One region of the Citrobacter sp. Igbk 17 genome, then DNA from elsewhere that is predicted to be linked to it. Evidence: predicted binding sites of a transcription regulator. Region 1 holds the regulator's gene; each other region holds the start of a gene.
The links. Region 1 encodes PurR, which represses purine synthesis genes. Its sites were predicted from a motif close to CANGCAAACGTTTGCNTG; they were not measured.

Region 1 (10,328 bases):
ACCCTGACGTATTTGATGAGCAATTCGATCGCGGCGTCCGGAACCGTTAAGTTGCGCAATCACTGGCGTCAGCGCCAGCAACAGTCCGTGGCCAAACAAAATTGCGGGTAGCCAGATGGACGTACCAATAGCAACGGCAGCCATGTCCGTCGCGCTGTATCCGCCGGCCATCACGGTATCGACGAACCCCATTGCGGTTTGAGCGATTTGCGCAAGAATCACCGGAATTGCCAGAGCTAATAACTGACGCGCTTCACTTACATACTTTTGCACGTGTACACCACTATATTGTTGTTATTTGAGAGACTAAAAAAGCCGCCTTATATGGCAGCAAGGAGAAAATGCAGGGGAAATTTCAGTCTATTGTAGCGAGGAATCCGTATTTCTCCAGTGAAAAAATAGGCGGGAGTGGCGCATTGCTGGCAACCTGATTTTCCACCTGCTATTGTGCACAGCAGAGATGTCTTAATTGAGTTCAGGAGTTACAGGTATGTTTACGGGTATTGTGCAGGGCACCGCGAAACTGGTGTCGATTGATGAAAAACCGAATTTTCGCACACATGTAGTGGAGTTACCTGAATACATGTTAGAAGGGCTGGAGACCGGCGCATCGGTGGCACACAACGGTTGTTGTCTGACGGTGACCGAAATTAACGGTAACCAGATAAGCTTCGATCTGATGAAAGAAACGCTGCGTATCACTAATCTGGGGGACCTGAACGTCGGGGATCTGGTCAACGTTGAACGTGCGGCAAAATTCAGCGATGAGATCGGCGGACATCTGATGTCGGGCCATATTATGACTACCGCTGAAGTATCTAAAATTCTGACCTCTGAAAATAATCGTCAGGTGTGGTTTAAAGTTCAGGATCCGTCGCTGATGAAATACATCCTGTACAAAGGATTTATCGGTATTGACGGTATTAGCCTGACGGTAGGTGAGGTAACACCGACACGTTTTTGCGTGCATTTGATTCCGGAAACTCTGGAACGTACAACGCTGGGCAAGAAAAAACTGGGTGCACGAGTCAATATCGAAATTGACCCGCAAACACAGGCCGTTGTTGATACGGTTGAACGTGTACTGACCGCGCGTGAAAGCGCGATGAGTAACGTGACTGGCGAAGCGGGCGTTTAAGTCGGAATAAAAAGCCCCCGCGAGTTCGGGGGCGATGCTGTCTAACGGGGAACGCGGAGCCCGTGTTCAACGCCACGAGAGAACACAACCTGCCACAGCTGAATGTCGCGCGCGCGAAATGCGCCAGCACACGCATTCAGGTAATAACTGAACATCCGTTTAAAACGCTCACTATAGTTGTCGGCAATTTCTGGCCAGGCGGTCATGAAACGCTCATGCCAGGCCATCAGAGTGGTATCGTAATCCGCACCAAAGTTATGCCAGTCTTCCATCACGAAATGTGGCTCGCTGGCGTTAGCAATCTGGCGAACTGACGGTAAACAGCCGTTCGGGAAGATGTACTTATTGATCCACGGATCAACATTATTGTCGGTTTTTTTAGAGCCGATGGTATGCAGCAAAAAAAGACCATCTTGCTTTAAATTGCGGTCAACTACGTCAAAATAGGTGTTGTAGTTTTTCGGTCCCACATGCTCAAACATACCAACGGAAACGATACGGTCGAACCGGTCATTCAGGTCGCGGTAGTCCTGCAGCAAAATCGTGACATCCAACCCTTCACAGCGCGTCTGCGCCATTTTTTGCTGTTCTGCTGAAATCGTCACGCCAGTCACGCTCACCCCGTATTGTGACGCCATGAACTGGGACAAGCCTCCCCAGCCGCAGCCAATATCGAGTACGCGCATACCAGGCTTCAATTGCAATTTCTCGGCAATCATTTTTAGCTTCGCCTGCTGGGCAGATTCCAGGGTATCGGCATCTTTCCAGTAGGCGCAGGAATATTGCATGTAGGGATCAAGCATGCGGGTAAAGAGATCGTTGCCAAGATCGTAGTGTTCTTTGCCAACGACCCAGGCACGTTTTTTGGTTTGTAAATTAAACAGACGGGCCGTTGCGATACGTAGCGTATCTCTGAAGTGGCGGGGGAGTTGGTTTTCAAGACCTGCACGCAGGACTTTGCTAAAAAACATATCCAGCCGATCGCATTCCCACCAGCCGTCCATATAACTTTCACCTAAACCCAACGATCCTTCCTGCAACACGCGTTTGAAAAAGTCGGGGTTTTTAACGCGAATATCTGCCGGTGCCGGGCCATTAATGGTAATGCCTGCACGGCTCAATAACTCATTGGTGATTCGGTACCAGTCATCATCCGGTACGCTGACGTCTTCTATACATGATGAACTCATAGCTTCTCCATCACTGGTCGGTGATCAGAACCTTAAAACAGCGTAGACGCTTTTTTGGGCTTTGTGAGAAATCTCACGGAATTAATCCGCGAATCTATAATCCGACGTAGAACAGAGGAAGGGAGGAACCCTTGCCGAAAAGGCCATCCATGGAAAAACGGGAACCTGCTTGTTCCCGTTACTCTATAAATCTTATCGTTTTATTAACAACCGAAAATCAGTATAGGCCTGAATTTTTGGCTATTCAACCGATAATTGTTAGCGGGCTAACTAAATGCCTGCAACAATGATTAATGTGACTCACCGTGGGCAATTTGCGCGCTCTCATCCGGCAAGGATGTGTTGTCAGTCTGTGACTGCATTTTGTAGCCTAGCGCGGCCAGCAGCACTGTCGTCAGCATAACGCTGGTGGTGGTGAGCAGCGGCGTGCTGATTAGCCACGAAACGACCAGGCTTGCCAGGAAGCATAGTCCCAGTTGCAGCGTGTTCTGCAGCGCAGCGGCACGGCCTGTAGCCTGAGGGAATGGACGCAGCGCCTGGGCGACAACGATAGGGTAGATTGCCCCGTTTGCAATGGCCATCACGCAGAATGGGATCAGGATTTCAGCCAACGCAACGTGATGAATAAAGCCAGTAGCCCAGGTGGCGATAACGCTAATGGCATACAGGATAAGTAACCACGGCAGAAGCTGGCGACCCTGCCATTTTTGCAGTGCCGCACGGCAGCCGTAACCACCGATCAAAAATGCAATAGTTTGCGGGACATAGCTCAGACCAATCACCGCCGGGCTATAGCCCATTTCACTAAGGATAAACGGTGAACCCGTCAGCCATGCGAAGAAGCTCGCGGAACATGCTGCGTAAATCAGTACATTTCCACGGTATGTTTTGGAGCGCAGCAGCGTAGCGAACGTCAGTTTATCCTGGCTATCATCGCGTGCTTTTGCCGTTGGTTTTAAGCGCAGGGCCGGCAACATCAGGAGCAGGGTAATCGCAAAAAGGGTGGCAAAAATGGCCTGCCAGGAAAAATGTACCAGGATCCAACTGCCTAATAACGGTGCAAGTGCAGGAGACAATCCGACCAGCGGCATAATGGTGGCAAAGATGCGGTTTACTTTTTGTGAAGGATAATAATCGGTAACCAGCGCCTGCCAGATAACCGAAGCCGCACAGACACCAACGGCCTGAATAAAGCGCAGCACCAGTAAGCCGGTGGCGTTTTCTACCCACAACATACCCAGGCTGCCCAGCGCGAAGATGGATAAGCCCAGCATCAAAATCGGTTTACGACCATAGTGGTCGGAGAGTGGCCCCCACAAAAGTTGTGCAACGGCAAAACCCGCTAAGAACAAACTAAGGCTGGCACTCACGGCAGAAGCGGGTGTCTGTAAATCGGACTGAATAGCAGCAAAGGCGGGCAAATACATATCCGTTGCCAGAAAACCTAGCACGCTAAGACCTGCCAGCCAGACTAAAAACCCTTTTCCTGGTTGCATTATCGTTTCTCTTTTTAGCAATAGAACATTGCCGCTGAGTGTAGTGAGTGTAATTCTCGCTGTGAAACGCTAATATTTGCTTACTGATTTCAAATTTTTTGCAGGCAGAGCATGTGGTCGGAATATTCACTTGAGGTGGTTGATGCAGTGGCGCGTAACGGTAGCTTTAGTTCCGCTGCTCAGGAGTTGCACCGCGTACCTTCGGCGGTAAGCTACACGGTGCGCCAACTGGAAGAGTGGCTGGCTGTGCCTCTTTTTGAACGCCGTCATCGGGACGTGGAATTAACGCCTGCTGGCGCGTGGTTTTTAAAAGAAGGTCGGTCTGTTATCAAAAAAATGCAGATCACCCGTCAGCAATGTCAACAAATCGCCAATGGCTGGCGAGGACAGCTGGCGATTGCGGTAGATAATATTGTGCGTCCAGAACGGACCCGACAGATGATTGTGGATTTCTACCGCCATTTCGATGATGTGGAACTTCTGGTCTTTCAGGAGGTGTTTAATGGCGTCTGGGACGCGCTGTCGGATGGTCGCGTGGAGTTAGCTATCGGAGCAACGCAGGCCATTCCGGTAGGGGGACGCTATACGTTCCGGGATATGGGAATGCTGAGCTGGAGTTGCGTGGTAGCCAGTCATCATCCGTTGGCGGCGATGCCGGGACCGATCAGTGACGATACGTTGCGCAACTGGCCATCGCTGGTACGCGAAGACACCTCCCGCACACTGCCGAAACGTATTACATGGTTGCTGGACAACCAAAAACGCGTTGTGGTTCCTGACTGGGAATCCTCGGCCACCTGCTTGTCAGCCGGACTCTGTGTCGGGATGGTACCGACGCATTTTGCAAAACCGTGGATCGATAGCGGAAAATGGGTGGCGTTACAGCTGGAAAATCCGTTCCCGGATGCCGCTTGTTGCCTGACCTGGCAGCAGAACGATACGTCGCCTGCACTGAGCTGGTTACTGGACTACCTGGGGGATAGTGAGACGCTGAATAAAGAGTGGCTGCGGGAACCGGATGAGGCTCCCGCACAACTGACTTAACGACGATAATCGCGGAATGGACCGTCGGCAACGGAACGACGTTCTACCAGGCGTGGGTGCACCTCGATAGACTGCGATTCTTCACGTTTATTCACGATTCGGTCTAACAGCATGTTGAAGGCCGTTTCACCCAGTGAATCTTTTGGCTGATGGATGGTTGTCAGCGCAGGGGTGAAGTATCGGGCGTTGCGTACGTTGTCGTAACCGATAACTGAGATATCCTGCGGTACGCGCAGTCCCATCTCGTCTGCGGCACACAGCGCACCCATCGCCATAATATCGCCACCACAGAATACGGCGGTTGGGCGATGCGACTGGGAGAGGATTTGCTGCATAGCGCGGTAGCCGGATTCAGGTTCGAAATCACCCTGGACAATCCAGTTTTCGGGAACTTTAATCAGAGCCTCTTCCATCGCTTTCATGAAGCCAGCCAGGCGGCCTGCGCCGGTATTACGCTCCATGGGACCTGGGATCACGCCGATCTCACGATGACCGCGCTCAATCAGATACCGGCCTGCCATGTAACCACCTTCAAAAGCGTTATCAATGACGGTATCGGTAAAGTCGGCTTTTGCCTCGCCCCAGTCCATGACCACCATTGGAATATGGCGATACTCTTCGAGCATGGAAAGCAGTGATTCCGGGTACTCTGAACACATTACCAACAGGCCATCTACGCGCTTTTGCGCCATCATAGACAGGTAGGCCTGCTGTTTTTCAAGACTGTTCCAGGCGTTGCCCAGAATCAGTGTGTAGCCTTTCTGGAAACAATTCTTCTCAACAGCCTCGATAATTTCGGCGAAATAGGCAGCTTCACTGCTGGTTGCCAACAAACCGATCGATTTGGTGTGATTCACCTTCAGGCTACGTGCAACTGCGCTAGGGGAGTAGTGCAGTTCTTTAATCGCTGCCCAGACAGCGTTGCGCGTTTCTTCTGCGACAAAGCGCGTTTTGTTAATTACGTGTGATACGGTTGTAGTGGAAACGTTTGCTCGCTTCGCTACATCTTTAATAGTTGCCATTACATCTCACTCCAGACCATATCCTAAGCTCCTGAGAATACTCCAGGTAAACGTTTGCCTTCACACACCCTCAACGCAACGTCAGGGTTGCGGCACGCCGGGAAAACGACACGGAACGTCAGGAAGGGGTCAATGGCCGGTACGCTAATCAAGTAAGCGTGGAATTTTGTCTGATCTTAACGAAAAGGGGAAGAGTTAAAAGCAGTTATCAATATAAATCGTGAGAGATTTTTGCTTTCAAGTGTGTAAAAATGCGCAATATCACTTTTTGTGTGGGAATAAAAAGGAGAAAACTTGATGAGCACCGATCTGAAATTTTCGTTAGTGACGACCATAATTGTTCTGGGCCTGATTGTTGCGGGTGGCCTGACTGCAGCACTGCACTGATTTCCCCCGGGGGAGTTCACTCTCCCTCATCCTTTCTGCTTGTCTTTCCCTTCCTATTTTTTGCAAATAAGCAAAAGTCTTTTGCAGTTTTGTTAACTTTATTAATTTTGCGATCAATGTCATGCTTTTGACTCTTATGATGTGTCGTGCCAAGGCTCGACGTTACGGAGTCGATAGATGAAAATAAATTATCCTTTACTGACGCTGGCGATAGGTGCGTTTGGCATTGGAACGACCGAATTCTCTCCCATGGGATTGCTACCCGTCATTGCCAAAGGCGTGGATGTTTCCATTCCGGCCGCAGGGATGTTAATCAGCGCGTATGCGGTAGGCGTGATGGTTGGCGCACCGCTGATGACCTTACTGCTGTCCCATCGTGCGCGTCGCAATGCGCTTATCTTCCTGATGGCCATTTTTACATTGGGTAATGTGCTTTCGGCGATATCTCCGGATTACACGACGCTGATGCTGTCGCGCATTTTGACCAGTCTTAACCACGGGGCATTTTTTGGCCTCGGCTCGGTTGTGGCGGCAAGCGTTGTCCCCAAACATAAACAGGCCAGCGCCGTTGCGACTATGTTTATGGGGCTAACGATCGCGAATATTGGCGGTGTTCCCGCGGCAACCTGGCTTGGGGAAACCATCGGCTGGCGTATGTCCTTTATGGCGACGGCGGGACTAGGCATTATCGCGATGGTCAGTCTGTTCTTCTCGTTACCGAAAGGCGGGGCAGGTGAGCGCCCTGATGTGCGCAAAGAACTGGCTGTATTAATGCGTCCACAAGTGGTGTCAGCTTTACTGACGACCGTTCTGGGGGCCGGAGCGATGTTTACGCTTTATACCTACATCTCACCCGTGCTGCATAGCATTACTCATGCTACGCCGGCGTTTGTCACCGGTATGCTGGTGCTGATTGGCGTTGGGTTCTCTATCGGTAACTATCTGGGCGGTAAACTGGCTGACCGTTCGGTTAACGGTACGCTGAAAGGCTTTTTATTGCTGCTGATGGTTATTATGCTGGCGATACCTTTCCTTGCACGTAATGAGCTGGGTGCGGCCGTGAGTATGGTGGTGTGGGGCGCAGCAACGTTTGCGGTGGTTCCGCCGCTGCAGATGCGTGTGATGCGCGTTGCCAGTGAGGCACCTGGATTGTCATCGTCAGTGAATATTGGCGCGTTTAATCTGGGGAATGCCCTGGGAGCGGCCGCCGGTGGGGCGGTAATTTCCGGAGGGTTGGGCTACAGTTTCGTCCCGGTAATGGGGGCGATTGTGGCGGGACTTGCGCTACTGCTGGTCTTTGTCTCGGCAAGAAAGCAAGCGGAAGAAGTCTGCAACGCAACGAATTAAAAACAAAAACGCAGAAGGGAACCCCTTCTGCGTTGTCATTTTATGCTGCGAAGTTTTTCGCAACAAATTCCCAGTTCACCAGTGCCCAGAAGTGTTCCAGGTAGCCAGGACGGGCATTACGATAATCGATGTAGTAAGCATGTTCCCACACGTCAACGGTCATCAGAGGCGTCGCGTCAGTCGTCAGCGGTGTACCTGCGTTGGAGGTGGATACGATAGCCAGTTTGCCATCCGTTCCTTTTACCAGCCAGGTCCAGCCAGAACCGAAATTCTTGATAGCGGCATCGGTGAATTGTGCTTTGAAGTCTGCAAAGCTGCCAAAGGAGGCGGCAATCGCTTCGGCCAGTTTACCGGTCGGCTCGCCGCCTGCGTTTGGTGCCAGGCAGTTCCAGTAGAACGTGTGGTTCCATACCTGTGCTGCGTTATTGAATACACCACCTTCAGAGCTACGTACGATCTCTTCCAGTGATTTACCTTCAAACGCGGTGCCTTTAATCAGGTTATTCAGATTGGTCACGTAGGTTTGATGGTGTTTGCCATAGTGGTATTCCAGCGTTTCGGCAGAAATGTGCGGTGCTAGAGCATCTTTGGCATACGGTAATGCAGGTAATTCGAACGACATTGCTTCTCTCCTTATTATTTATAGTGAGTACACACAATAGCCTCATTGTGAGTAAGGATAGGGTAGCAAATTGAAAGGTTATGCAAAAGAAGAACTTACCCTACAGCATATTCTGTAGGGTAAGTTTTTAGCGAATTGTTTTCGGCGTCATCACACGGCGAGCGCCCACGTAGTGGCGTTGCCAGTAATCTTCGCTCAGAGAGGTTATTTGAATTTCCTGACCGCTGCGTGGAGACTGGATAAATTTACCATTGCCAACATAGACGCCAACGTGGTCGGCGGTACCGCGACCTTGCGTGCGGAAGAAGACCAGATCACCGTTTTTCAGTTCACCACGTTCAATCGGCGCAGCGTCGCGCAGGTGATACATTTCATTGGCGGTACGCGGGATGCGGAACTTCACCAGATCTTTGTATGCGTAATAAACCAGCCCGCTGCAATCAAAACCGGTTCTGGGTGATGTGCCACCCCAACGGTAAGGTTTACCGATTTGGTTCATCAGGGTAGACATAGCGGTTTTGGTTGCTTTCTGTACTTTTACTTTATGTACATCCGCAACGGCTGTTGGTGCAGTCGTCTTCACTTTTACACAACGTGGCTTATGACCTTTGCGCGGGGTACATTTTTCAGTCCAGGTGACGGCAGGGGTTTGTATTGCCGCTGTTTTACTGCGACGGTTTGCTGTTTTCGTCGATTTTGCCGGAGTTGCTGTGCGTTTTTTGGAAGAGGAAGCCGTTTTCGTACTGGTTTTACTGGTGTTTTTTGTCGCCGTTTTCTTGTTGGTTTTTGTTGCTTTCTGGCTGGTTGTTGCGCTTTTCTTTTTATCTACCGTCTTGACGGTGTGGGAAGCGGTAGGTGTCGTCCTGGCCTGCTTGGAAGCATGAGCCATAGGCGTAAAAGGCAGTGTGGTAAAAAGTAAAGCACAGAGCGTGATCGAGATTCGGTTTATCCGCGCCACTGAGCAGTCCTCTGGTAAGGCAGGTCTATCGTGCCTGCGTGTGATTTTCAAAACTTGACGATTCTAATCTATAGAAAGAGGGAAAGTTAATAGCTTTTTTCGTTTAAAACTACGTTTCGTAACCGACCGCAAAAAAAAACAGCAATTCAAGGCGTAATTGGTGAACAGATAATCAAATCCCCATGCTTTACGCGGATAAGTGAGATTGTGAATGCAACTTTTAACGACAGGCGATAAAATAATATCGCGTAATGAAAATGTTATTTTCCGTTACCTGCCTGACCCGCTACAATGTCAGACTACTGCCGTAAAAGAAGTTTAAGGAAGCAAGATAATGAGCACCACTATCGAAAAAATCCAGCGCCAGATCGCTGAAAACCCGATTCTCCTGTACATGAAAGGTTCCCCAAAACTGCCAAGCTGCGGTTTCTCTGCTCAGGCTGTGCAGGCGTTGTCCGCCTGTGGCGAACGTTTTGCTTATGTTGATATTCTGCAGAACCCGGATATTCGCGCCGAGCTGCCGAAATATGCCAACTGGCCGACTTTCCCACAGCTGTGGGTTGATGGTGAACTGGTAGGCGGCTGTGACATTTTAATTGAAATGTACCAGCGCGGTGAGTTGCAGCAGTTGATTAAAGAAACTGCAGCGAAATACAAAACCGAAGAGCCGGACGCTGAGTAACCAGCAAAAATAAAAAAGCGACCTCAGCAGGTCGCTTTTTTTATGCCGCCGTTACGCCTCTTCGGGCACTGGCAGAGGCCAGCCGCCGAGACGTTTCCAGCGGTTAACAATTTCGCAGAACAGAACGGCTGTCCGTTCGGTGTCATACAGCGCCGAGTGCGCCTGAGTCCCATCAAACTCCATTCCTGCAGCCAGACAGGCTTTTGACAGTACGGTTTGCCCCAACGACAGGCCGCTTAATGCTGCCGTATCAAAGGTGACGAAGGGGTGAAACGGATTACGTTTCAGAGAGGCACGTTCTGCCGCTGCCATCATAAAACTGTGATCAAATGTCGCATTGTGCGCCACCATGATAGCCCGATTACAGCCGCTATCTTTGATACCTTTACGTACCATTTTAAAGATGGCATGCAGCGCGTCGTACTCGCTGACGGCGCCACGC
Region 2 (10,328 bases), on a different contig from region 1:
GTATAGCCCATTCGCTGCCGGAAGACGAAGTCTGGTTTATTTATCAATATATTATCTCGTCTGGCGTCGTGATTGAGGAGCATAACGATGTAAGCGTCATTGGCCATATGCACTCCAGCGATGAAGCGCGGTTGATTACCCATCGACTGATTGCCACCTTCGCTGAGATGGTCGACAGCGATCTCAGTCAGGATAGTGCGCTATATGACGGATTACTGATTCATATTAAGCCGCTGATTAACCGGCTTAACTACCAGATCCGCATTCGCAATCCGCTGCTGGAGGATATCAAAGGCGAGCTGCAGGACGTCTGGCGGTTGACCCAATGCGCGGTGAATCGGGTGTTTAGCGGTTGGGGCGAGCGGGCGGTATCGGAAGATGAGGTGGGATATCTTACCGTCCACTTTCAGGCGGCAATGGAGCGCCAGATGGCGCGTAAGCGTGTGCTGTTGGTCTGCTCGACCGGTATTGGCACCTCCCATTTACTCAAGAGCCGCATTCTGCGTGCCTTTCCGGACTGGACCATTGTTGGCGTGGTGTCGGCAGGTAGTTTGCCCTCTGTGCTGACGGACGATATTGAATTGGTGGTGTCGACCATTAATTTACCCGCCATTGCTATGCCTGTCGTGTATGTCACCGCCTTCTTCAATGATGCGGATATTAAGCGGGTAACGGAAACGGTTATTACTGAAAAATTACATCGGGCGACGTCACTGGTCGTTGAAAATTAATGTCTGAACTCCATGAGGTATGATTGATGGATATAACGAAAATACTCAATACGAATCGCGTTATTTTGGACATGAAGGCGACAAACAAAACGGAGGTGATTGAGGAACTGACTGATATTCTGCAAAAAGATGGTGCTATTAGCTGTCGGGAAACGTTTATTCAGGATGTCTGGCAGCGTGAATCTGAGGGATCAACCGGCTTTGAAAATCATATTGCGATCCCGCACGGAAAATCATCAGCGGTGATCAATACGACGCTGGCTATTGGTCGTACCCGCCAGGATATTCCCTGGGAAACGCTGGATGGCAGCAATGTGCGGTGCATTATTTTGTTTGCCGTTCGTCTTGAAGATCAGAACACCACGCATATTCGTCTGCTCTCGCAGGTTGCCGGAGCACTGGCTGACGAAGATATTATTGAACAATTACTGATCGAAAGCAGTCCACAGAAAATTATTGAGCTATTTAGCCAATATGCTGAATCCAATGTCTGCTAAATAAAAAGTGGAGCATGTTATGAATATTGTTTGTGTTGCCGCCTGTACGGCGGGTATTGCGCACACCTATATTGCCCGTGAGAAATTAATTAAAGGTGCTAAAGCGCTTGGTCATAATATTAAAGTTGAAACCCAGGGCACTATCGGAACGGAAAATGAATTGCTGGCAGAGGATATATCATCTGCAGATGTCGTGATTCTTGCTGTGGATGTAAAAATAAAAGGTGAGGAACGGTTTTCAAATAAACGCATTGTGCGAGTGAAAACGGAAATAGTCATAAAATCACCGGTTCAGTTTCTTGAAAAGGTTGAAAAATCATTAGTTAACGCAAACCAGTAGCGATCCTCATTTTGGAGGGGTTTCACATGAGTGAAAATAAAATTCCGCTATCTCAGGAAGTTAAAAAGCATTTGTTAACGGGGATTTCGTGGATGATCCCGTTAATTGTTGCCGCTGGGATCTGTATTGCTCTGGGGCAAATACTTGGCGGCACTAACGTGGGTGAAAAAATCGGGACAATACCCTGGATGCTCAACCAGATAGGTGGTTGGGGGATGGGGTTGATTGTGCCGCTGATTAGCGCGGCGATTGCTTACTCCATTGCCGATCGCCCCGGATTTGCGCCGGGTCTGATTGTCGGTTTTGTCTGTGGCGAAATTCATACCGGTTTTATTGGCGGAATGCTTGGCGGGTTTCTGGTTGGCTACACCGTTCTGCTGTTGAAACGTTATATCCGTTTACCGCAATCAATGCAGGGGCTGATGCCCATCATGGTGCTACCGGTGTTGAGTACTGTGATTGGCGGTCTGTTGATGATGACGCTGATCGGCAAGCCGATTGCCTGGCTGCAGGACGCGCTGATCCACCTGTTGGAGTCCATGCAGGGTGGGTCCCGTTTTCTGATGGGGGCGATCCTCGGCGCAATGGCGACATTCGACTTCGGCGGACCGGTAAATAAAACCATGTCGCTGTTTGCGGATGGCATGCTGGTTAGCGGCGTGTATGGCCCTGAAGCGGTCAAGTTTGTCGGGTCGATGATCCCACCGTTCGGCATTACGCTCTCCTTCCTGCTGACGCGCCACAAGTACACCCGGGCCGAACGTGAGGCACTGAAGGCGGCATTCCCGATGGGGATCTGCATGATTACCGAAGGCGTTATACCGATTGCGGCACGTGACCTGTTGCGCGTGGTTGGGTCCTGTGTGGTGGCATCAGCGGTGGCGGGCGGCTTGATTATGGTATGGGGTGTCGAAAGTCCGGTTCCGCACGGCGGCATGTTCGTGGTCCCACTCTTCACACACCCGCTGCTGTTTTGCCTGGCATTGGGGATCGGCACGGTGATTTGCGGCGTGATGCTCTCACTGTGGAAGAAACCGGTGACTGAGCGTGACGAGGAGTTTGATGAACTCAGCGATCAGAAGCTGAAAGACGAAGAAATCACCTTCACCCTGGAATAACCGGAGGCTGTATGTTTGCTGATATGAAAAGTATGGTGACGAAAGCCTGGCGTGAACAGTACGCGCTGCTGGCCATCAACTGTATGAACCTGGAAAGCGCCCGTGCGGCGGTACGGGTGGCTGAGAAACATCATGCGCCTATTATTCTGAATCTGTATCAGGGGCATCTGGACCATTTTCCTGCATCGATAGCCGTTGCGGTCGTCAAAACGCTGGCGGATGAAGCTTCGGTGCCGGTCGTGCTGGCACTGGACCACGGCAAAGATCCTGTACGCATCCGCCAGGCTTTTCGCGCCGGGTTTAGTGGCTTGATGATCGACGCTTCAGCGTTTGCGCTGGAGGAAAATATTCGTCAGACCCGTGCGGTTGTGGATCTGGCTGCCAGCGTCTCGCTGTGTGTGGAAGGCGAGTTGGGGCATCTTGCCGATGCTCCACGCTATGACCACGCGACGAACGTTGATTTGATGACCCGGGCTGCTGACGTTGAGCCGTTTATCCAGCAGACCGGGATCGACGTGCTGGCGGTGTCGGTCGGTACGGCGCACGGTATGTATGCGCCGGGTGTGACGCCGGTGATTGATTTCCAGCGCCTTGAGGAGATTGCCCGTTTATCGACGGTGCCACTGGCTCTACATGGCGGCAGCGGTACGCCGTTTGACCAGCTACAGCGTTGTCCGATGTTTGGCGTCGCCAAAATTAACGTTGGCGCGGCGGTTTTTGAAGCCGGAAAAGCCGCATTGCTCCATACCCTGTGTCGCGACAAATCCTGTGAACTTGTTGATGCCCTGGCCCTGATGGAACAGGCCTGCGAAGAAGCCATTATTCCGTATCTGCAGGCCAGCGGCGCTATCGGCAAAGCCTGATTCATTTTCTGTAACGCCTTCTATGCCTCTGCGATGACGCACTGGCAGGGCTTTCTACACCCTGAAACTGGAGAATTAACATGTTAGTTTCGATGAAAGAATTACTGCAGCCTACTCGTCAGCACGGTTTTGCCATTGGCGCCTTCAACGTGGCGGATAGTTGCTTTGTGCGTGCAGTGGTCGAAGAGGCGGAAGCAACCAACACGCCAGCGATTATCTCGATTCACCCCAGCGAGCATGATTTCGTCGGTGATGCGTTTTTTAGCTATGTCCGCGATATCACGATGCGTAGCACAGTGCCGTTTACTCTGCATCTGGACCATGGGGCGTCGGTGGAACATGTCCTGCGGGCGATTCAGTGTGGGTTTACCTCGGTGATGATCGACGGTTCGCTGCTGCCCTATGAGGAAAACGTGGCCCTGACCCGCGAAGTGGTCAAACTGGCGCATGCGGTAGGTGTCTCGGTTGAGGGGGAGCTGGGGACGATCGGCCAGACCGGAACGTCAGTGGAAGGCGGTGTATCAAAAGTCACCTACACCGATCCTGCTCAGGCGCAGGACTTTATCGCCCGTACCGGAGCTGACACGCTGGCAGTAGCGATTGGTACCGCCCACGGGATCTACCCGAAAGGAATGCAGCCAGAGCTGCAAATGAACATTCTGCGTGATATCGCCGGGCGGCTGGATATTCCGCTGGTGCTGCACGGCGGCTCGGCGAACCCGGATGCGGAGATTGCCGAATCCGTCACGCTGGGCGTGGGCAAAATCAATATTTCCAGCGATATGAAGTATGCCTACTTCCAGAAGGTGCGTGAAATTCTGGCGAAAGAAACCTGGTGGGACCCGAACGTGATTTACCCGGAAGCGATTAGCGCCGCACGGGATGTGATCCGCCATAAAATGAAGCTGTTTGGATCTACTGGCAAAGCATCACTTTACTAACGGCATGCAGGCGGGGAAACCCGCCTCTTTCGCGACAAGGAAAAGTGGAATGAAGCGTTCACAAATTAATTATGCCGTTGATAAAGCGCATGCCATCGCCGAGACTTTTCGAATCTGTCTGCCTGACTTTGCGTATTTTACCGTCGACACTTGGCGGCAACAGGATCAAACTCTGTGGCGTGAAGTGCGCGATCTCCAGCTGGGTTGGGACGTTACTGACTTCGGGCGCGGAGATTTTGCGCAAACCGGGCTGACGTTACTGACGTTGCGCAATGGCGTGTTGGATTCGGCAAACTACCCCAAACCGTATGCCGAAAAGATGCTGCAAATTCAACAGGATCAACAAACGCCGTGGCATTTTCACACCCATAAAATGGAAGATATTGTCAATCGCGGCGGCGGTGATTTATGTATGCAGCTGGCATGGGCCACGCCCGATGCTCAGTATGACGCGCAGCATATTATTGAGGTAAGTGTGGATGGTCAGCGGCGAACCGTTAAGCCCGGTGAAACGCTGGTGTTGAAACCAGGGCAAGGCATCTGTCTGCCACCCCGTTTGTATCATCGTTTCTGGGCCGAGAAAGCGTTTGTATTGGGCTGGGAAATCTCAATGGTGAATGACGACCGGCACGATAACCACTTTCTTGAGCCTGGGGGACGCTTCCCGGCGATAGAAGAGGACGAGCCGGTGAAATGGTTGTTGTGCAGTGAATATATTCGTTTATGAGCGGGAGCAGGCCCGGTAAGCGAAGCGCCACCGGGCAATAATCACTGCGCAAGTGGCGGCGCTGAGACTTCACTACCGGAGACCACACCCGCCTGCATGGTTTGCGTCACCTGCTGTTTATCAGCATTTACAGCATGTAGCTGGCCGTTCACGGTCGGTTTGAGTGGCGCATCTGCCTGAATATTACCGCTGGCCGTAAGCTGAATGTTACCGTCACCAGGAAGCGGCAGTGCTGGCCATCCCCACTGCTGCAGGATAGTCATTGGCACACCACGCCCGTTCAGGCTGACCTGCGCCTGGCGTTGCGGCAACTGCGAAATGCTGGTGGTCGCCTCCAGCAGCCCTTTTTCCGTATAGGCACTTAGCTCGCTGATATTGATGGTGCTGCTGTTCGCGGCGAGGGCCAGAGAAGGTCGGCGCACGTCGGTACGGTTAAACGTCGCAGCAGCGGCATTGAGTGTGGCGCTACCACTCCAGATACCCCACTGATTATTTTGTACCAGCCCGAGGTTGGCGCCATAACCGTCCAGTGCGGTGAGCTGCCATGGGAACAGAGGGTCGATATCGATAATCAGGTTACGGCTGGCGCTGAATTTTTTCAGCGTCAGGCTGTTTAGCCAGGAAGGCAGGGGTTTCATCCACAATTGCTTCCAGTTTTCCGGCAGCGTGTATTCCAGCCCGGCAATGGCAACATCGTCAAGGACTAGCGACTTGTTACTGCGCAACCAGTTACCGGATGTTCTAACCATACCGCCTTCCCAGCGAGTGGTGAACTGGCGTAGTGCAATGCCCTGCGGTGAGAATTCGGCATTCAGAATGGGGTCGAAAAAGTGCAGTGAACCGTAGATAAACTCACTGGCGTTCATCGACAGCTTCCCTTCCTGAGTTTGCCAGTCGTCCTTGCTGAAGGTCATATTGCGCAAACTCAGATCGAGATCTGTTACCGCCCAGTTAGGACCTTGCAGACGGGCATCCGTCACCTCAAGACGACCAATTTGCAGGGACGGAATTGTGGTTAGTGGTGCGAAAAAATCGACCAGTGATTTATCACTTTGTAGCCGGATATCATTTAACCGCAGGTTCTCCACGACCCAGCTGCCATCAGCATTCCGCTGCGCAACGCCGGTTAACGCGCCGCGTGCGACATCTGCGCCAATGTTACTTAACGTCACGCGGTCATGGTCAATGCTGCCTTCGATCAGCACGTTGGTGGTGGGAACGTCGTTAAGCGTTAATGAACTGGCGCTGAGCTGAATTTGCGCCTTGTTGCCGAGAATTTTACCCGCCTCAGGGTTCCAGGGAATAACGCCGCCGTTCACGCGTTGCGCGCTCAGGTTCCACTCACTGCCGGGGCTATTTAATGCCATATCCTGTAGCTGCAGGCGATCGGCCTGGAACGGAAGCGGCGCAGTTTGTTGAGAAAGATTGAGCGTACCGTTTTGCAACAAGATGGTGTCAACGTGCAACGGGTCGGTGATCTGACGACTGCTCAGGCCAATATCAACCGTTTTTGCGACCAGCGTGGCAGGTTGCCCATCACGACCAAAAGTGACATTTTTCAACAGAATATGGGATGGGGAGGAAAACCGGTGATCGATGGCATCAAAAGCCAGGTGGTAGCTGCTGTTCTCTGACACCCATGCGCTGACATGCTCTGCACCCCAACGGGTTTGCAGTAGAAAATAAAGGCCGAGGATCGCCACTGCACAGGCGATCAGCACGTAAATAAGCAGCTTTCCAATAAATTTCATGGTCTTCCATCCCGCGAAGTGCACATAGTCAAGTTATGCACGATTTACGCGCAATCCTCAAGGCGGGAATGGTGAAAGAGCGTTACAGCGGCATTGATTCAGAATCAACGCCGCATTTCGCTTACGCTTTCTCTGGCGGGAAAATCAGGTTCAGAACAATAGCGGTAATACCGCCAGCAGCAATACCGGAAGAGAGCAGGTTTTTCACCCAGTCAGGCGCAAACTGCAGGATCAGCGGTTGCTGGGAGACGCCGAGACCGACAGCCAGCGACAGTGCGATAATCAGGATGGCACGGCGGTTCAGCGGTTCACGTGACACGATGCGTACCCCGGAGGCGGCGATAGTCCCGAACATTACCAGCGTTGCCCCGCCCAGAACAGGTTCAGGGATATGTTGTACAAAGCCGCTGACTGCCGGGAACAGACCCAGTGCGATCAGCATCAGCGCCACCACAAAACCAACATAGCGGCTGGCAACGCCGGTTAACTGGATGACCCCATTATTCTGACCGAAGCAGGAGTTCGGGAAGGTGTTGAACACGGCAGAAACAAACGAGTTCAGGCCGTTCGCCAGTACTCCGCCTTTCAGACGTTTCATGTACAGCGGACCCGAGACCGGTTGTTCGGAGACATCGGAGGTGGCCGTAATATCACCGATGGTCTCCAGCGAGGTGATCATAAAGACCAGCATCAGCGGTAGCAGTAAGCTCCAGTCGATACCCAGACCGTAATACAGCGGCGTTGGTACCATGATCAGATCTTGACTTACCGGCGCGGTATTTTGCGGCAACATGCCCATGAACCAGGCCAGCAGGTATCCTGCAGCCATTGCAATCACCAGTGACGCAACGCGCAGGTATGGGTTGCGCTGGCGATTAAGAATGATAATCAGCGCCAGCACGACACCTGCCAGCATCAAATTCTTCGGTGCGCCAAAGGTGTTGTCGCTCATTGCTGCGTAACCGCCGCCAATCGATGTCAGACCCACCTGAATCAGTGACAAACCAATGATCATTACTACCACCCCTGAGACCAGCGGAGTAATAATACGACGTGCCAAATGCAGTACACGCGAGATAACCATCTCGGTGCAGCTTGCCAGCATCAGTGTGCCAAACAACGCCGCCATCATGGTTGGGATATCTGCGCCACCGGTTTTTAGCGCCGTTCCGCCCATAATCAGTGGCGCAACAAAGTTAAAGCTGGTGCCCTGAATGGATAACAGCCCTGAGCCCACCGGTCCCCAGGCTTTGATCTGAATGATAGAAGCCACGCCGGAAGCGAACAGCGACATACTGATAATGTGTTGAGTATCCTGAGCCGGTAAGCCGAGCGCCTGGCAGATTAACAGAGCAGGCGTGATTACCGCGACGAACATGGCCAGCAGGTGCTGACAGGCGGCAAACAGGGTTTGGGCTAGCGGGGGTCGATCTTCAAGACGGTAAATCAGTTCACTGTTGTGAGTCTGCGCAACCGGTTGCGCATTTGTCGACTCTACGGCGTTAACGGACATCAGAGGCAATCCCATGGTGGAAAAGCGGTGATTTTATCTGACCAGGACAGAAAAGCAAACGTTTGCGAGTAACTATTCTTAATATTTAAAACGGATAAACAAACATTTTTATATAACTTTTCATCATTTTCTGCTTAAAATCCACCCCGATAACTCATTAAGAGCTAAAAATCGACCTGGAATGAATCGTGCGTAGCAGAACTGCAAAGCGCACTAATGGAGCTGTATATGTTTTACCTCGATACATTATCAACACTGGTTGCTGCAACCCTGGTGTTGCTGCTGGGGCGTAAGCTCGTCCAGTCAGTCTCTTTCCTGAAAAAATATACGATTCCCGAACCTGTAGCAGGTGGATTGCTGGTGGCGATCGCGTTGCTGGTGCTGAAAAAAAGCATGGGCTGGGAGGTCAATTTTGATATGACGTTGCGCGATCCGCTGATGCTGGCGTTCTTCGCAACTATCGGCCTGAATGCCAATATTGCCAGCCTGCGCGCGGGTGGCCGCGTGGTGGGCATCTTTCTGATTGTGGTTGTTGGGCTGCTATTAATGCAGAACGCCATCGGTATCGGTATGGCAAGCCTGCTGGGTCTCGACCCGTTGATGGGCCTGATTGCCGGTTCGATAACGCTCTCTGGTGGACACGGAACCGGAGCAGCGTGGAGCAAGCTGTTTATCGAACGCTATGGTTTCGCTAATGCAACTGAAGTGGCAATGGCATGCGCAACGTTCGGCCTGGTGCTGGGTGGCTTGATCGGTGGGCCTGTTGCGCGCTATCTGGTAAAACACTCCACAACTCCGGACGGTATGCCGGACGATCAGGCAGTACCGACTGCGTTTGAAAAGCCGGATGTTGGGCGCATGATCACCTCGCTGGTGCTGATTGAAACTATCGCGCTGATTGCTATCTGCCTGACGGTGGGCAAAATCGTTGCGCAAATGTTGGTGGGTACGGTGCTGGAACTACCGACCTTCGTCTGCGTACTGTTTGTCGGCGTGATCCTGAGTAATGGTCTGGCGCTACTGGGCTTTTATCGGGTGTTTGAGCGAGCGGTTTCGGTGCTTGGTAACGTCAGTCTGTCGCTGTTCCTGGCAATGGCGTTAATGAGCCTCAAGCTGTGGGAACTGGCCTCGCTGGCGCTACCAATGCTGGCAATCCTTGTTGTACAGACCGTTTTCATGGCGCTGTATGCAATTTTCGTCACCTGGCGCCTGATGGGTAAGAACTACGATGCGGCGGTGCTGGCTGCCGGGCACTGTGGCTTTGGCCTCGGCGCAACGCCGACAGCGATTGCCAACATGCAGGCGATTACCGAACGTTTTGGTCCATCACATATGGCGTTTCTGGTGGTGCCGATGGTGGGGGCGTTCTTTATCGATATCGTCAATGCACTGGTGATTAAGCTGTATCTGCTGTTGCCGATCTTTGCGCAATAAAGGCTGTGCGGCGGTGTGATAACCGCCGCGATGAAGAGGGTTATGCGTTGGAGTAGCGTTCAGTTTCTGGCATCCAGCGCTCTATCAGCGCCACTGCCTGCTGTGGATAACGTTCGTGAATATGGCGGGCAATGCGCTGAACTTCCGGAATAATTGCCTGATCGCGCAGTAAATCCGCTACCTTAAATTCCGCCGTGCCGGTCTGGCGTGTACCCAATAGCTCACCGGGGCCGCGGATCTCCAAATCTTTTTGCGCAATCACGAATCCGTCGTTGCTGTCTCGCAGCACCTGCAGACGTTTTTGCGCTATTTTTGACAGCGGTGATTTGTACAGCAGGACGCAGTGAGAAGCGACTGCACCGCGACCGACGCGGCCGCGCAGCTGGTGTAACTGCGCTAAGCCCAGACGCTCC
Region 3 (10,328 bases), on a different contig from region 1:
AATTGATTCGCGCCAGCTATCATCAGTAGCAGGCGCGGACTGTTCCAGCGCACCGTCAATCGCTTTGTATAGCGCGTCTTTATCGACCGGCTTGGTGAGAAAGCTGAAAACGCCCTGCTGCGTTGCCGCGACAGCATCGGGAATAGAGCCGTGCGCAGTCAGGATAATGACCGGCATCCCCGGCTGCACTTTCTGGATTTCAGTGAACAGCTGCATGCCGTCCATTTCATCCATGCGCAGGTCGCTAATGACCAGATCCACTTTTTCACGATTCAGTACCCGTAATCCTTCCTGCCCACTTTCTGCAGTTACGACGCTGTAACCTTCACTGGTCAGCCGCATACCGAGCAATTTCAACAGCCCCGGATCGTCATCGACGAGCAGCAGATGCGCGGGCTTGCGGCTTATCATGGCGTGACCTCCCCATCATCAGGCGTCGTGAGCTTATCAGTACCGTGCAACGCATCGGGATTGTAGCTGCCGGCAGGTTTACGGGTGGACAGTTGTCGTTCAATATCGGTCAGGTTTTCCAGCTTACGGGTGGTGAGATCGAGCTGGCTCTGCAAATTCTGTTGCTGTTGGCGCAGCGCATCAAGATCGCTGTCAGATGACTGCTGAAGTTTACTGTAGCGCATACGTTCTTCTGCAAGCTGTAACTGCAGCGTTTGACTACTGCGCCAGACCTGATAAAGCGGACGTACCTGGGCCGGAATTTGCGGGCTTAGCGCATCCAGACGGGTCATTATTTCACGCCTTTCAGGCGGTGTAATGTGGGCGCCATCAAGCAGGATCCCACGCTTAAAAGCACCCTGCCAGGTATCCGTGAGTTGGGTACTGGCTTCACTGCGTGCCTGAACAGGCATCAGGCGATCGGCACAATCCATGGTTCGCAACCAGTAGAGCGGGTTGGTATCTGTGGACTGGCCCGACAGCGACCAGATATCCGTACATTCGGTGGCAAGGTAATCAGCGAGTTGATGCGGCGGGATTTTCTCCTGCGAAGGATCGCCGATAATGTGATTCACCGCGTTGGGAACGCAGCCGACCAGCGCCAGGCATGGCAGACTTGCGAGTAAGACGCGGCGAATAAAATCTCGTTTAAGCATTCGGGCAACAACGTGTGGCATACTCACCAGACTTAGGTTCATTTTAGTGGTTTTTCGATGCAGATAGCGGCAGTTCTATGCGGAAACAAACGCTTTGCGCATGCTCATCAACCAGATACAGTTTTCCCCGCATACGGCGGATACAGTCTCTGGCGATACTCAGTCCCAACCCGCTTCCTTTGACTGCCCCTTTTCGCTGATGGCTACCCTGGAAAAAAGGTTCGAAGATCATCGCCTGTTCTGCTTCTGGAATCGGTGTGCCGGTATTTATGACATCAATGTATACCGTCGAGCCATGCAAACTGCTGCGGATCCAAATGTTACCGGATTCAGCGCCATAGTGCACCGCATTGGAATAAAGATTGTCCAGCACGCTCATTAACAGCATGGGCTCGGCCAGACAAGCGTTCGCCGCCAGCGCAACATCAGTATGTATCATTTTGGCGCGAGCGGGCAGGCTATGTGCTGAAACAACACTTTCCACCAACGGCGCGATTTCTACGCGCTCAAGTTCTACTTCGTCATCCGCCAGCTTGCGGTTGTAATCAAGCAATTGCTCAATCAGCTTTTGTAGATTACGGCTACTGTCATCCAGAATACCGACCACCTCTTTTTGCTCGGGAGTGAGCGGTCCAACTACCTGATCGGCCAGCAACTCCGTGCCTTCACGCATACTTGCCAGCGGCGTTTTCAGTTCATGTGAGAGATGGCGTAAAAACTGATGTCGCTGTGACTCAAGCCAGGAAAGGCGCTCGCTCAACCAGATTATGCGCTGGCCAACGGAACGCAGTTCCCGGGGGCCTGTAAACAATACGCTATCGCCCAGTGAGCGACCTTCCCCCAGACGATTAATCATCCGTTCAATACCCTTCACCGGGCCGATAATCATACGGGTAAACAGCAGTACCATCGCCAGACTAACGAGAAACAGTACCAGCGCCTGCCAGCCAAAGAACTGACCACGTTCGGCAATTTCTTGTTGTAACTGCTGACCGCGCGAGAAGACCACGGTACGGGTGGCCTGCACCATGTCGGTATTCGCATTAGCGAAGGCTTCCAGACGGGCTGCCGCCTGGCTGTCAGGACCGCTGTTATTACACTGCAGTTGGGCGAGATCGTTGAGATCCTGCCGTAACGCCTGGTAGAGCTTGTTGTCCGGTAAAACGCCCGCATGCGCGTCCAGCATGTCGCTATAACGCTTACGCTGGCTCTGGTAAACCTTTGCCAGCGTCGGATCATCCAGCACACAATACTGTCGGTAGCTACGCTCCATCTCCAGCGCGGCATTGGTCATCGCCTCGCTGCGTCGGGCATCAATGAGCGTGGTTCTGTTAGTCAGCGCCGCCTGAGCGCTCAGGGCGTTCAGGCTCTGCCACGCTTGCCAGGCCAGTACGAGCAAAGGGAGCAGGATCAGCAAAAATGCCAGTGTCACCAGCTGACGTAAGGATCGAGGGAAAACAGACCAGCGCTTCAAGGCGTTACTCTCAATGGACGGGAATAAGACGATGCTAACTGAGGGGAACGTCAGATACAACAAAGCCGGGATTAACCCGGCTTTGTTATGGAATAAGGCGGTGCCTAACTCGACGTTTCGCCCGAAGGTTGATATGAGCTTCGCTAATATCAGATGTTGGACGGCAGGCACCTTGTTGTGCGTCATTCGAAGTTTATGTAGCACGTCCCGAAGGGGCTGACATAAGAAGGTGAATGAGCCACTGGTTAATATTATGCAGCATCTGTGCCAATATTCAAAACACTTTATTAACACAATGATAAATATAAGAAATATGAATAATTGTGTAAAAATAAGGATTGAGTGTTTTTTGTGCACTCTGTCGCTAATAAGCAACACTCGCTGCACTTAAAAATAAAATCATTATAGATCAAGTTATTAAGTGTCTCTTTTTGGCGACAAGTCAACCCTGACAATGTCGGGATTTCCCGACACTTTAATTTTGCGGCATAAGCGCTGAGTTTATTGCCGGATGGCGGCGTAAACGCCTTATCCGGCCTACAAGTGCCCTTCCCCGTAGGCCTGATAAGCGCAGTGCCATCAGGCAGTCGGATGGCGAAGTAAATGCCTTATCCGGCCTACAAACGCTCTTCCCCGTAGGCCTGATAAGCGCAGTGTCATCTGGCAGTCGGATGGCGAAGTAAATGCCTTATCCGGCCTACAAGTGCCCCTCCCCGTAGGCCTGATAAGCGCAGTGCCATCAGGCAGTCGGATGGCGGCGTAAATGCCTTATCCGGTCTACAAGCGCTCTTCCCCGTAGGCCTGATAAGCGCAGTGCCATCAGGCGCTCTGTATCTGGCGACAAAAAAGCCCCTCGAGAGGGGCTTCATGATGTTCGACCAGATTAACCGAGCTGTTTACGCGCATTACGGAAGATGCGCATCCACGGGCTGTCCTCGCCCCAGTTTTCCGGGTGCCAGGAGTTGCTCACGGTACGGAATACACGTTCCGGGTGTGGCATCATAATCGTTACGCGACCATTTTCAGTGGTAACAGCAGTGATACCGTTTGGAGAACCGTTCGGGTTAGCCGGATAGGTTTCGGTCACCTTACCGTAGTTATCAACGTAGCGCAGCGCCACCAGCCCTTTACTCTCCAGCCCAGCCAAATGCGCATCGTCACGCACTTCCACACGACCTTCACCGTGAGAAACCGCAATTGGCATCTGTGACCCCACCATACCCTGCAGCAGCAGAGACGGGCTTTGTGTCACTTCGACCAGGCTGAAACGCGCTTCAAAGCGATCGGAGTGGTTACGCACAAAGCGTGGCCACAGGTCGCTTCCAGGGATCAGCTCGCGCAGGTTAGACATCATCTGACAACCGTTACACACGCCGAGTGCCAGCGTTTGCGGGCGATGGAAGAAGGTTTCGAACTCATCACGTACCCGATTGTTGAACAGAATCGACTTCGCCCAACCTTCGCCTGCGCCAAGCACATCACCGTAAGAGAAGCCACCACAGGCCACCAGCGCCTGGAAGTTACCCAGACCAATACGACCGCCCAGCAGATCGCTCATATGCACGTCGATAGCGTCAAAACCCGCACGGTGGAAAGCCGCCGCCATTTCTACGTGGGAGTTAACGCCCTGTTCGCGCAGCACGGCTACTTTTGGACGTGCACCGGTAGCGATATACGGAGCCGCAATATCTTCGTTGATGTCAAACGACAGTTTAACGTTGAGGCCAGGATCGGCATCGTTGGTTTTAGCGTTGTGTTCCTGATCGGCACATTCCGGGTTATCACGCAGACGCTGCATCTGCCAGGTTGTTTCCGCCCACCACATACGCAGGGTAGTACGGCTTTCGCTAAACACCGGCTGACCTTGGGCGGTCAGGGTGAAACGATAGCCGGCTACCGCCTGGCCGAGGTAATGTACGCAATCAGCCAGACCGTTCGCCGCCAGAATTGCTTCTACCGCGTCACGGTCAGCAGCGCGAACCTGAATGACAGCCCCCAGCTCTTCATTAAACAGCGCCGCCAGATGATCATCGCCCAGAGTACCGATATCTGCTTCAACGCCGCAGTGACCGGTAAAGGCCATTTCTGCCAGCGTAACCAGCAGACCGCCGTCGGAGCGATCATGGTAAGCCAGCAGCTTACGTTGTGCGACCAACGCCTGAATGGCGTCGTAGAAGCCTTTCAACTGCGTTACATCGCGCACATCGGCAGGTTTGTCGCCCAGTTGACGGTATACCTGTGCCAGCGATGTCGCACCCAGCGCATTGTGACCAAGGCCAAGATCAATCAGCAACAGCGCATTGTCTTCAGTAGACAGTTGCGGCGTGATTGTATGGCGCACGTCTTCCACGCGAGCAAAGGCAGTGATCACCAGTGACAGCGGGGAGGTCATTTCACGCTGCTCGTTACCTTCCTGCCAGCGGGTTTTCATCGACATGGAGTCTTTACCCACCGGGATAGTCAGGCCAAGCGCCGGACATAACTCTTCCCCGACAGCTTTTACCGCTTCGTACAGCCCGGCATCTTCACCGGGATGGCCAGCAGCCGCCATCCAGTTTGCTGACAATTTGATGCGTTTGATATCGCCAATCTGCGTGGCCGCAATATTGGTTAGCGCTTCACCGACGGCCAGACGCGCAGAGGCGGAAAAGTCCAGCAGCGCGACAGGTGCGCGTTCACCGATAGACATCGCTTCGCCATAGTAGCTATCCAGACTGGCGGTAGTGACCGCACAGTTCGCTACCGGGATCTGCCACGGACCAACCATCTGGTCACGCGCCACCATCCCGGTGACAGTACGGTCGCCGATGGTAACGAGGAAGGTTTTCTCTGCTACGGTCGGCAGGTGCAGCACACGGTTTACCGCGTCAGCAATCGTAATATGCTCACGTGTCAGCAGCTCGCCTTTGGCTTTCAGCGTTTGTACGTCGCGGGCCATTTTCGGCGTTTTACCCAGCAGAACGTCCAGCGGCATGTCAATCGGCTGGTTGTCGAAGTGGCTATCGCTCAACGTCAGGTGTTGTTCTTCGATGGCTTCACCAATCACCGCATAGGGGGCACGCTCGCGCTTACACAGTTCATCAAACAGCGGCAGTTGATCGGCGGCCACCGCCAGCACATAGCGCTCCTGAGATTCGTTACACCAGATTTCCAGCGGGCTCATACCCGGTTCATCACTCAGGATATCGCGCAACTGGAATTTGCCGCCGCGTCCGCCGTCACTGACCAGCTCCGGCATGGCATTAGACAGGCCACCCGCACCAACATCGTGGATGAACAGGATCGGGTTAGCGTCCCCCATCTGCCAGCAACGGTCGATAACTTCCTGGCAGCGACGCTCCATTTCCGGGTTGTCGCGCTGTACAGAAGCGAAATCAAGATCGGCATCAGACTGGCCGGAAGCCATAGATGATGCCGCACCACCGCCCAGGCCGATGTTCATCGCCGGACCGCCGAGGACGATCAGCTTGGCACCCACCACGATCTCGCCTTTCTGCACGTGATCTTCACGGATATTGCCGATCCCACCCGCCAACATGATCGGCTTGTGATAACCGCGCAGCTCTTCACCATTATGGCTGTTCACTTTCTCTTCATAGGTGCGGAAGTAGCCCGTCAGCGCAGGACGACCAAATTCGTTGTTAAACGCAGCACCACCCAGTGGACCTTCGGTCATAATATCCAGTGCGGTGACAATACGGTCCGGCTTGCCAAAATCTTCTTCCCATGGCTGTTCAAAGCCCGGGATACGCAGGTTAGAGACCGAGAAACCCACCAGCCCGGCTTTCGGTTTCGCACCGCGCCCGGTTGCGCCTTCATCACGAATTTCACCGCCAGAACCTGTTGCAGCGCCCGGCCACGGCGAGATCGCCGTCGGGTGGTTATGGGTTTCAACCTTCATCAGGATATGAGCAGGCTCCTGATGGAAATCGTAGCGACCGGTCTGGTGGTCAGCAAAGTAGCGACCCACTTCAGAACCTTCCATCACCGCTGCGTTATCTTTATAGGCAGACAGGACGTGATCTGGTGTGGTTTCGAAGGTGTTTTTGATCATCTTGAACAGCGATTTCGGCTGCTGCTTACCGTCGATCACCCAGTCGGCATTAAAAATTTTATGGCGGCAGTGCTCGGAGTTGGCCTGTGCAAACATGTACAGTTCGATATCGTTCGGGTTGCGTCCCAGTTTGGTGAACGCATCTTGCAGATAGTCGATTTCATCCTCTGCCAGCGCCAGCCCCAGACGCAGGTTAGCGTCAATTAACGCCTGGCGTCCTTCACCCAGCAGGTCAACGCTGGAAACCGGCGCAGGCTGGTGATGAACAAACAGTTTTTCAGCATCGCTCAGCGCAGAGAAAACCGTTTCCATCATGCGGTCATGCAGAATATTGGCAACCGTCAGCCACTGCTCAGCAGTCAGCGTGGAGGCCTCAACATACCAGGCAATGCCACGTTCCAGGCGGCTAATCTGTTGCAGGCCGCAGTTATGGGCAATATCAGTCGCTTTAGAAGACCACGGGGAGATGGTACCCGGGCGAGGCGTGACCAGCAGCAGTTTGCCTTCAGGGGCATGACTGTGAAGAGCAGGACCATATTTCAGCAGACGTGCAAGTTGCGCGCGCTCGTCCTCATTCAATGGTGCATTCAGATCGGCAAAATGGACGTACTCGGCGTAAATATTGTGGACCTGGAGGTTGGCAGCCTGAAAACGTGCCAGCAGTTTGTTAATACGGAATGCAGACAGTGCAGGTGAACCACGCAGAATTTCCATCATAAGTCTCTCGTCTTCTAAGCTTTCGGTGTGCCCAAGTGGGGGAAACGGGCGTCATTATAAAGAATCTACCGCGCCGACGAAACCGTTTGCGTCGAAATAAAATCACGACCTTGTCTTATCATCAAATGCGGTCTGTTTTCTGAATAAGTTGCCAACTGACGCAAGTTTAAGCAAAATGCCGCTCATTAATGACTAATTCACTTCTTAATCAATACCACAGCACGCAGAGACAACGTACGGTTCAGAGAATTAACTAATTGAAAAAATTAAAGATTAATTATCTGTTCATCGGTATTTTGACGCTGTTGTTGGCAGCGGCCCTCTGGCCATCCATCCCCTGGTTCGGTAAAGCCGACAATCGTATCGCCGCCATTCAGTCGCGGGGAGAGCTGCGCGTCAGTACCATCGACTCGCCGCTCACTTACGCCACGCTTAATGGGAAAAAGTTTGGACTGGATTACGAACTGACCAAAGCCTTCGCCAACTACCTGGGTGTGAAGCTGAAAATCACCGTACGCCAGAACATCAGCCAGCTTTTTGACGACCTGGATAACGGGAATGCCGATCTGTTAGCCGCGGGTCTGGTGTATAACAGTGAGCGCGTTAAAAATTATCAGCCGGGTCCGACCTACTATTCCGTATCGCAACAACTGGTGTATCGGGTTGGGCAATATCGCCCTCGCAGCCTTGCCAGTGTGACCGAAAATCAGCTGACCATCGCCCCGGGACACGTGGTGATAAACGACCTCCAGCAGTTAAAAGAAAAAAAATATCCGGACCTGAGCTGGAAAGTTGATGAGAAAAAGGGCACCACTGAACTGCTTGATGATGTCATCGCCGGTAAGCTGGACTATACCATCGCGGATTCCGTCGCCATCAGCCTGTACCAGCGTGTACACCCTGAGCTGGCCGTCGCGCTGGATGTCTCCGACGAACAGCCGGTGACCTGGTTCAGCCGTCTGGACGATGACAATACGCTGTCCGCTGCCCTGCTGGATTTCTTCAATACCATGAATGAAGACGGCTCGCTTGCGCGGCTGGAAGAAAAGTACCTTGGGCATGGCGATGATTTTGACTATGTTGATACCCGCACCTTCCTGCGTGCGGTTGATAGCGTGTTACCGGATCTGAAGCCACTTTTTGAGAAATATGCGCAGGAAATAGACTGGCGACTGCTCGCGGCAATCTCTTACCAGGAATCACACTGGGACGCGCAGGCAACCTCCCCGACCGGTGTACGCGGTCTGATGATGCTGACCAAAAATACTGCCCAGAGCCTTGGGCTCACTGACCGTACCGATGCCGAACAGAGCATCAGCGGTGGCGCACGCTACTTACAGGATATGATGAGTAAAGTGCCGGATACCGTGCCCGAAGGAGAACGTATCTGGTTTGCACTCGCCGCTTACAATATGGGCTACGCACATATGCTGGATGCGCGGGCGCTGACGGTAAAAACCAAAGGCAACCCGAACAGTTGGTCTGATGTAAAACAACGTCTGCCGCTGCTCAGTCAAAAGCCGTATTACAACAAGCTGACCTATGGCTATGCGCGCGGTCACGAGGCCTACGCCTATGTGGAAAATATCCGTAAGTATCAGATAAGTCTGGTGGGATACCTGCAAGAGAAAGAAAAGCAGGCGATTGAAACACAGCGACTGGCACAGGATTACCCGGCGGTATCACCTACAGAACTGTTAGGCGAGGAGAAGTTTCCGCTGGCGGCATTCCTGTCTCAGACCTCATCAAGCTATCTGTCGCACTCCCCTTCTCTGCTATTTTCGACGCAGAAAAAAGAGCAGAAGTAGTCTTTGAAGGGAATTAGCGCAACACCCTCAGGCAATCAGATCGGTATTCACACGTTGGAGGATTTTTTCAGGGCTTTAATTTCCTGACGACGCATACGGAAAAAATCGCTGAGCAACGTGGCGCATTCATCGCGTAACACGCCTTCAGTCACGTCAACCCGATGGTTCATGCCTGGATGATGCAGTACGTCCATTAACGAACCCGCCGCCCCCGTTTTCGCATCGCGCGCACCAAAAACTACCCGGCCAATACGGCTGTGCACCATCGCACCAGCACACATGACGCACGGTTCCAGTGTGACATACAACGTTGCATCCAGCAGACGGTAGTTTTGTAGCACCAGACCGCCCTGACGCAACGCCATGATTTCAGCGTGGGCAGTAGGATCATGATGGCCAATCGGCCGATTCCAGCCTTCGCCAATAACGCGGTTGTTGAGGACCAATACTGCACCCACCGGGACTTCACGCTCATCCCAGGCGCGCTTAGCTAACGTTAAAGCGTGGTGCATCCAGTATTCGTGGCTAAATTCAACATCAGACAAAGGGGTAACTCCAGTAATAAAAAGCGGACGCATTATACCCGTCATACTCCAAATTGCATGCGCGTTCGCTATTCGAGTTGTTGCAGTTCCCCGCGCGGCGTGACGCGCCAGCGATGCTGGCAAAAAGAGAGTAGTGGATTGTCCTGCTTACTGTCGCTGTAACCGCTGTATAGATGCAACGGCGCGCCAATCTGCTGTTCCAGTTGCGCCACTTTTTCATGTCCCAGGCAGCGTAACGGCAATACCCAGCCACCGTATCCACGCGCCATTTGACTGGCGATCAGATTAACACGCGGCAGCCACGGCGTATCGAAGTAAACCTGCTCTACCAGCGACTGCGGGGAACCGGTGATAAGCCAAATATCAGCATCGGAGCTTAACAAGTACGTCGTCAGACGCTGCTGCACAACAGGAAATGCCGTCACATGACCGCGAAACCAGCGCACAAAATCGGCCTGATGTGCCTTCAGGCGCGTTTCACTGCGACCAAAAGTACAGCCCCACAAGAGCAGGCTCATGGGCCAGCGGGCAGCGCGCCCTTTAATTAACATTGCCAGCGCAATAATCGGCAACAGAGGCAACACCAGCAACGCATTTAGCGGTTGGCGACGCAACAGAAAACGT

Region 2: gltS (sodium/glutamate symporter) is a predicted target of PurR. The motif match lies at 8,533-8,550, and genes of this name have one in related genera.
Region 3: purL (phosphoribosylformylglycinamidine synthase) is a predicted target of PurR. The motif match lies at 7,427-7,444, and genes of this name have one in related genera.

What each region holds. Positions count from the first base shown of each region.
Region 1 covers NZ_JANEWI010000008.1:49,152-59,479, forward strand. The annotation lists gene mdtK (MdtK family multidrug efflux MATE transporter) at 1-273, opposite strand, end outside; gene NNO08_RS06910 (riboflavin synthase subunit alpha) at 491-1,138, shown strand; gene cfa (cyclopropane fatty acyl phospholipid synthase) at 1,180-2,328, opposite strand; gene punC (purine nucleoside transporter PunC) at 2,619-3,824, opposite strand; gene punR (DNA-binding transcriptional activator PunR) at 3,936-4,868, shown strand; gene purR (HTH-type transcriptional repressor PurR) at 4,865-5,890, opposite strand; gene cydH (cytochrome bd-I accessory subunit CydH) at 6,188-6,277, shown strand; gene NNO08_RS06940 (MFS transporter) at 6,455-7,624, shown strand; gene sodB (superoxide dismutase [Fe]) at 7,665-8,246, opposite strand; gene NNO08_RS06950 (C40 family peptidase) at 8,374-9,204, opposite strand; gene grxD (monothiol glutaredoxin 4) at 9,539-9,886, shown strand; gene rnt (ribonuclease T) at 9,938-10,328, opposite strand, start outside.
Region 2 covers NZ_JANEWI010000037.1:28,077-38,404, reverse strand. The annotation lists gene NNO08_RS18885 (BglG family transcription antiterminator) at 1-731, shown strand, start outside; gene NNO08_RS18880 (PTS sugar transporter subunit IIA) at 758-1,228, shown strand; gene NNO08_RS18875 (PTS fructose transporter subunit IIB) at 1,248-1,568, shown strand; gene NNO08_RS18870 (PTS fructose transporter subunit IIC) at 1,595-2,686, shown strand; gene NNO08_RS18865 (class II fructose-bisphosphate aldolase) at 2,698-3,549, shown strand; gene NNO08_RS18860 (ketose-bisphosphate aldolase) at 3,630-4,490, shown strand; gene NNO08_RS18855 (D-lyxose/D-mannose family sugar isomerase) at 4,540-5,217, shown strand; gene NNO08_RS18850 (AsmA family protein) at 5,259-6,968, opposite strand; gene xanP (xanthine/proton symporter XanP) at 7,090-8,481, opposite strand; gene gltS (sodium/glutamate symporter) at 8,710-9,915, shown strand; gene recG (ATP-dependent DNA helicase RecG) at 9,956-10,328, opposite strand, start outside.
Region 3 covers NZ_JANEWI010000046.1:2,397-12,724, reverse strand. The annotation lists gene glrR (two-component system response regulator GlrR) at 1-408, opposite strand, end outside; gene qseG (two-component system QseEF-associated lipoprotein QseG) at 408-1,127, opposite strand; gene qseE (two component system sensor histidine kinase QseE/GlrK) at 1,150-2,580, opposite strand; partial or broken gene NNO08_RS23250 (hypothetical protein) at 2,868-3,167, opposite strand; gene purL (phosphoribosylformylglycinamidine synthase) at 3,464-7,351, opposite strand; gene mltF (membrane-bound lytic murein transglycosylase MltF) at 7,609-9,159, shown strand; gene tadA (tRNA adenosine(34) deaminase TadA) at 9,207-9,737, opposite strand; gene yfhb (phosphatidylglycerophosphatase C) at 9,773-10,328, opposite strand, start outside.